Tardiphaga sp. vice304: one gene and its partner. The protein of the gene in region 1 interacts with the protein of each later gene in a pairwise test. Links are inferred from orthologs where the notes say so. Each region holds a gene or a part of one and is shown on either strand. Other genes may lie near its edges. The genes, in order: gyrB and gyrA.

Region 1 (3,342 bases):
CTGGCTGAGAAACCCCGCCGCGATCATCCGCCCGATGCCGCGCGAGCCCCCCGTCACCAGCGCGACGCGCCCGGCCAGCGAAAACAGATCCTTGAACATGCCGTCTCCCTTTGTTTTGCCGATTGTGTGCTGGCGGGAGATACAGGGTCAAGCAGGGAGGTGACCAGCCAGCTATCGTCATTGCGAAGAGCGATGCGACGAGGCGATCCAGAATCTCAAGTTCGGCAACGAACCGATTCCGTCTTGCAACGGATCCCCGCATTGGCGGAGAGCTGTTCTAATTACACATCCACATTGGCACTCAGCGAATTCTCCTGGATGAAGTCGCGGCGCGGCTCGACCACGTCGCCCATCAGCTTGGTGAAGATGTCGTCGGCCTCGTCGACTTCCTTGATCTTCACCTGCAGCAGCGAGCGCTCGTTGGTGTCGAGCGTGGTTTCCCAGAGCTGGCCGGGGTTCATCTCGCCGAGGCCTTTGTAGCGCTGCAGGGCGACGCCCTTGCGGCCGGCGTCGGTGACGGCTTCGAACAGGCTGACCGGTCCGTGGATCGGGAATTCGATGTCCTTGCGGCGCAATACACCCGGCTTCGGATAGGCCTCCTGCAGGCCGGCGGCGTATTCGTCGAGCTTTCGCGCGTCGGCCGAGCCGAGCAACGCGTCGTCGATCACGCCGACATCCTTGACGCCGCGGATGGTGCGCTCGAAGAAATAGCCCTGGCCCTCGCGGAATTCGCCGACCCAGCCGCGTTCGACCTCGTCGGCCAGCGCGTCCATGCGGCGCGCGATATAGGCGGCAGCCTCGTTGGCGGCGGGCAGGTCGCCCGTCACCTTCGGGCTCAGCACGCCGGCGATCGCGGCCTGCTCGACGATCGAGCGGTTATAGCGGCTGTGCAGATTGTGCAGCGTCCCGCGGATGTTGCGGGCGACTTCGACCAGCGCCAGGAGGTCGCGGCCGCCGCGCTCTTCGCCGGAGGCGAGCTTGTAGACACAGTCGTCGAGGCCGGTCGCGATCAGATAATCTTCCAGCGCGCGCTCGTCCTTGAGGTACTGCTCGGACTTGCCGCGCGTCACCTTGTAGAGCGGTGGCTGCGCGATATAGAGGTAGCCGCCCTCGATCAGCGTCGGCATCTGCCGGAAGAAGAACGTCAGGAGCAGTGTGCGGATATGCGCGCCGTCGACGTCGGCGTCGGTCATCAGGATGATCTTGTGATAGCGAAGCTTCGCGATGTCGAAATCGTCGCGGCCGATACCGGTGCCGAGCGCGGTGATCAGCGTGCCGATCTGTTCGGAGCCCAGCATCTTGTCGAAGCGCGCGCGCTCGACGTTGAGGATCTTGCCGCGCAACGGCAGCACGGCCTGGAATTCGCGGTTGCGGCCCTGCTTGGCGGAGCCACCTGCGGAGTCACCCTCGACGATGAACAGTTCGGACTTGGCGGGATCGCGCTCCTGGCAGTCGGCGAGCTTGCCGGGCAAGGAGGCGATATCCAGCGCGCCCTTGCGCCGCGTCAACTCGCGCGCCTTGCGGGCGGCTTCGCGGGCGGCGCCGGCCTCGATCACCTTGCCGACGATCACCTTGGCTTCCGCCGGATGTTCCTCGAACCAGGTCGCCAGCGCCTCGTTTAGCACGTTCTCCACGACGGGACGGACTTCCGAGGACACCAGCTTGTCCTTGGTCTGCGACGAGAATTTCGGGTCCGGTACTTTCACCGAGAGAACGGCGGTGAGGCCTTCGCGGCAGTCGTCGCCGGTCAGGACGATCTTTTCCTTCTTGGCGATGACGTCGGCATAGCCGTTGACCTGGCGCGTCAGCGCGCCGCGGAAGCCGGCCAGATGCGTGCCGCCGTCGCGTTGCGGAATGTTGTTGGTGAAGCACAGCACGTTCTCATGATAGCTGTCGTTCCACCACAGCGCCGCCTCGACATTGATGCCGTTGAGGTCGGCGGAGACGAAGATCGGCGAGGGCACCACGGCCTTCTTGTTGCGGTCGAGATATTTGACGAACTCGATGACGCCGCCCTCGTACATCATCTTCTCATGCCGCTCGACCGGGTGGCGCAGGTCGGACAGCAGGATGTTGACGCCGGAATTGAGGAAGGCGAGTTCGCGCAGCCGGTGCTCCAGCGTGGCGAAGTCATAGTCGAGCGTCGTGAAGGTTTCGGCGGAGGCATAGAACGTCACTTCGGTGCCGCGCTTGCCGTTGGCGTCGCCGACCTCGATCAGCGGGGCCACTGCGTCGCCATGCGCGAACTCGATGAAGTGTTCCTTGCCGCCCCGCCAGACGCGCAGCACCAGCTTGCTGGACAGCGCGTTGACGACGGAAACGCCGACGCCGTGCAGGCCGCCGGAGACCTTGTAGGAGTTCTGGTCGAATTTTCCGCCGGCGTGCAGCTGGGTCATGATGACCTCGGCCGCGGAGATGCCTTCGCCCTTGTGGATGTCGACCGGGATGCCGCGCCCGTCGTCGCGCACCGTCACCGAGCCGTCGGCATTGAGCGCGACTTCCACCGCGGTGGCATGGCCGGCCAGCGCCTCGTCGATCGCGTTGTCGACGACCTCGTAGACCATGTGGTGCAGGCCGGAGCCGTCGTCGGTGTCGCCGATATACATGCCCGGCCGCTTGCGCACGGCGTCGAGGCCTTTCAGTACCCGGATCGATTCCGCACCGTATTCGATGGGCACGGCAAGTTCGGTTTCGGCGATCGGCAGCCGGGCGGGTTCAGTCATGCAGGGGCCTTCGAGGTGTGTCGAATCAGCGCGAAAAACGCGAGGCTGAATCCAGCTATTTGTGCCATGAAAACGGCAACGCGCCTAGCGCAAAGTCTCAGCGTTCAAGTTGTTGTTTAAATGGGATTTTTCGGCCGTTTTTCAAGCTGCCGCGGGATCATTTTCCGGGCTGGGTCAAGCGCCGGTTGCGAGCCTGCCGGAATGCCCTTTTGCAGCCGGCCGGAAGCGCGCTGCGACGCTACTTTTTCACTAACTCAGTGATCGACGGCGGCGCTTCCCTGGGGTGGCGGCGGCGCCAGATCGCATGCGCGACCAGCACCACCGGTTCCAGCAGCACCATGCCGAACAGAATGCCGAACAACCGGTCAAGGCCGGGCGCCAGCGCCGCTTGGGCGTAGTCGTCGGGCACCAGCACCACCAGGAAGGCCAAAGTGAACTGCAGGCCGCCATAGCTCATCAAAGCCGGGCCGTTTTCGATATGGCGGCCGAGGATCACGCCGATGCACAGGCCGATGGTCATCAGCGCCGGCGAATGGTGGCTGAGCCAAAGCACGGCGCTGGCCAGCAGGCCGCCGGCGACGCAGCCGACCAGCCGCTGCATCACGCGCGACGACACCGG
Region 2 (3,683 bases), 3.6 Mb from region 1 along the record:
TGGCGATCAGCGCGCTGTGGATCCAGGGCCATAGCTTCCGGCTCTGGCGCAGCTTCGGGCCGATCCATTTATTGTCGATCGTGGTGCTGGTGACGGCCCCGCTCGGTGTCTGGTACGCGCGCCGGCACAAGGTCGACGCGCATCGCTGGACGATGATTTCGATTTTCACCGGCGCGCTGGTGATCGCCGGCGCGTTCACGCTGGTGCCGGGGCGGATCATGCATGCGGTGGTGTTCGGGCCATAGCCAAGGCGAAGCCCGGCCGCGGGCCGATTCGCGGGTCCCGCGATGGCCGATCGGCAGGTCCGCGGCAAGCCGCGATATCCGGCTCTAAGTGGTTGGAAAAGCGAGGCTAAAATCCAGCTGCGGGGAGCGCACGGGGGTGGCTTGCCGGGCGTTGATGCGCTATATGATTCCCAGCAGAATCTCACCGGAAATCATCCTTGGCCGACACAGACGACAAGAAACCCGGGGAGCCGCCGGCGCCCTCGGATATCCGTCCCGTTTCCATTCTCGACGAGATGAAACGCTCGTATCTCGATTACGCGATGAGCGTGATCGTGGCGCGCGCGTTGCCCGATGCGCGCGACGGCCTCAAGCCCGTGCATCGCCGCATCCTGTACGCGATGTACGAGAACGGCTTCGAATGGAACAAGCCGTACCGCAAGTCGGCGCGTACCGTCGGCGACGTCATCGGTAAGTATCATCCGCATGGCGACCAGTCGGTCTATGACGCGATGGTCCGCATGGCGCAGACCTTCTCGATGCGGGTGCCGTTGATCGACGGCCAGGGCAATTTCGGTTCGGTCGACGGCGATGCCGCCGCCGCGATGCGATACACGGAATCGCGCCTGACCAAGATCGCGCAGTCGCTGCTCGACGATCTCGACAAGGACACGGTCGACTACCAGGACAACTACGACGGCTCGTTTCGCGAACCGCGCGTGCTGCCCGCCAAGTTTCCCAACCTGCTGGTGAATGGCGGCGGCGGTATCGCCGTCGGCATGGCCACCAACATCCCGCCGCACAATCTCGGCGAAGTCATCGACGCCTGCATCGCGCTGATCGACGACCCCTCGCTGACCATCGACGACCTCAACAAGATCATTCCCGGCCCGGACTTCCCGACCGGCGGCATCATCCTCGGCCGCTCCGGCATCCGCCAAGCTTACCTCACCGGCCGCGGCTCCGTCGTGATGCGCGGCAAGGTTTCGATCGAGCCCGCGCGAAAAGACCGCGAAGCGATCATCATCTCGGAAATCCCCTACCAGGTGAACAAGGCCACCATGGTCGAGCGTATCGCCGAACTGGTGCGCGACAAGAAGATCGAGGGCATCTCCGACCTGCGCGACGAATCCGACCGTGATGGTTTCCGCGTGGTGATCGAGCTGAAGCGCGACGTCGTCGCCGACGTGGTGCTGAACCAGCTCTACAAGTTCACCCCGTTGCAGACCAATTTCGGCTGCAACATGGTGGCGCTCGACAATGGTCGCCCGCTGCTGATGAACCTGCAGGATCTCTTGCGGATATTCGTCGCGTTCCGCGAGACCGTGGTCACCCGGCGCACCAAATTCCTGCTCAACAAGGCGCGCGACCGCGCCCATATCCTTGTCGGCCTCGCCATCGCGGTGGCGAATATCGACGAAGTCATTCGTGTGATTCGTACCTCGCCGGATCCGGCGACCGCGCGCGACATCCTGATGGAGCGGCACTGGCCGGCGCAGGACGTGGCCACGATGATCACTTTGATTGACGATCCGCGCCATCGCCTCGCCGAAGACGGCACCGCGCGATTGTCGTTCGAGCAGGCGAAGGCCATTCTCGACCTGCGTCTGGCCCGCCTGACGGCGTTGGGCCGCGAGGAAATTTCCGAAGAGCTCGACAAGCTCGCGGTCGAGATCGCCGACTATCTCGAAATCCTGCGCTCGCGCGCCCGCGTCCAGACCATCATCAAGGACGAACTCACCGCGGTTAAGTCGGAATTCGCGACGCCGCGCAAGACCGTGATCATCGAGCAGGAAGGCGAGGTCGAGGACGAGGATTTGATCCAGCGCGAGGACATGGTGGTGACGGTGTCGCACCATGGCTACGTCAAGCGCGTGCCGCTCTCGACCTACCGCGCGCAGCGCCGCGGCGGCAAGGGACGTTCCGGCATGGCGACGCGGGACGAGGATTTTGTCGCGCGGCTGTTCGTCGCCTCGACGCATACGCCAGTGTTGTTCTTCACGTCGCGCGGCCAAGTCTATAAGGAGAAGGTCTGGCGGCTGCCGATAGCGCCGCCGAACGGCCGCGGCAAGGCGCTGATCAACATCCTGCCGCTGGAGCAGGGCGAGCGCATCACCACCATCATGCCGCTGCCCGAGGACGAGGCGACCTGGGAAACGCTCGACGTGATGTTCGCCACCACCGGCGGCAATGTGCGGCGCAACAAGCTGTCGGACTTCGTCGATGTCCGTCGCTCCGGCATCATCGCGATGAAGCTGGACGAGGGCGAGGAGATCGTCGACGTGCAGATCGCCACCGAGCACGACGACGTGCTGCTGACCGCCGCGGGCGGCCAGTGCATCCGCTTCCCGGTTACCGACGTGCGCGTATTCCAGGGCCGCTCGTCGATGGGCGTGCGAGGCATCTCGCTGCCGGCCAACGACAAGCTCATCTCGCTCACCATCCTGCGGCATCTCGATGCCAATTCAGAGGAACGCGCCGCCTATCTGCGCCGCGCCAATGCGGTGCGCCGCGGCGGCAATGACGAACGCGGCGTGGTCGAGGAAGAGGCTGCCGCCACGGCGGCCGAGTCGGAGGAGGCGACGGCGGCGATCGAGCTCGGCGAGCAGCGTTATGTCGAGATGTCGGCGTCGGAGCAATTCGTGCTGACGATCACCGAAAACGGCTACGGCAAGCGCTCGTCGTCGTTCGAGTACCGGACCACGGGGCGCGGCGGCAAGGGCATCGTCGCCATGGCGGTAAACGGCCGCAACGGCAAGCTGGTGGCCTCGTTCCCGGTCGAGGACGACGACCAGATCATGCTGGTGACCAACAAGGGCCAGTTGATCCGCTGCCCGGTTGGCGGCATCCGCATCGTCGGCCGCTCCACCCAAGGCGTCACGGTGTTCAACACCGCGGACGACGAGCTGGTGGTGTCGGTCGAGCACATCGGCGAGGCCGCCGAGGTGGAAGATCCGGAAGCCGGCAACGGCGCCCCGGTGGCCGAGGGCTGAGGCCTCTCCCCGTCATTGCGAGGAGCCCTTGCGACGAAGCAATCCAGTCTTTGCTTGCCGCCTTCTGGATTGCCGCGTCGCTTCGCTCCTCGCAATGACGGGGAGGGGGCAGTGACCTACCCAGGAATCAAAAAGCCCCCGGCGAAACCGGGGGCTTTTTGATGGGATGTTGCGGTGCGAAGGTTACTTGCGCTCGGCGGTGACGAGGCGGGCTTCGCGGATCTTGGCGGTCCGGGTTTCGGCGCGGCGCAGGCAGGAGGCCTCGAAGTTCGGCCAGGCTTGCTCGGAGCAGCTGCGGCCAACCGGCTTGATGTCGAGGCGGTCGCCCTTCGCCAGGGCCACCGGCACGGACGCCTCGACCTTCGGGGCGAAACCCGGGAGAACGGTGAGAGCGGCGGCGATGAAAGCTGCAACGGCAATGGCGGAAATAGCTTTGATCATGACGGTCCCCTGTCGGATGGGCCCT

The links.
Region 2: the proteins of gyrB (region 1) and gyrA interact in binary tests that used the Escherichia coli proteins (3 or more experiments, as listed by UniProt). The link is inferred for Tardiphaga sp. vice304 from one-to-one orthologs.

Annotation. Positions count from the first base shown.
Region 1 is NZ_CP041402.1:5,254-8,595, reverse strand. What follows is about bases 3-3,027. They hold gyrB (DNA topoisomerase (ATP-hydrolyzing) subunit B), read right to left. Parts: upstream 2,724-3,027; coding sequence 282-2,723; downstream 3-281. Other genes in these bases: FNL56_RS00020 (FUSC family protein), read right to left, coding at 2,962-3,027; FNL56_RS00030 (SDR family oxidoreductase), read right to left, coding at 3-99. In the rest of the region: more of FNL56_RS00030, read right to left, coding at 1-2; more of FNL56_RS00020, read right to left, coding at 3,028-3,342. UniProt on the Escherichia coli protein: DNA gyrase negatively supercoils closed circular double-stranded DNA in an ATP-dependent manner to maintain chromosomes in an underwound state.
Region 2 is NZ_CP041402.1:3,591,148-3,594,830, reverse strand. What follows is about bases 52-3,417. They hold gyrA (DNA gyrase subunit A), read left to right. Parts: upstream 52-442; coding sequence 443-3,217; downstream 3,218-3,417. Other genes in these bases: FNL56_RS17050 (hypothetical protein), read right to left, coding at 3,401-3,417; FNL56_RS17060 (DUF2306 domain-containing protein), read left to right, coding at 52-245. Outside these bases: more of FNL56_RS17060, read left to right, coding at 1-51; more of FNL56_RS17050, read right to left, coding at 3,418-3,658. UniProt on the Escherichia coli protein: A type II topoisomerase that negatively supercoils closed circular double-stranded (ds) DNA in an ATP-dependent manner to maintain chromosomes in an underwound state.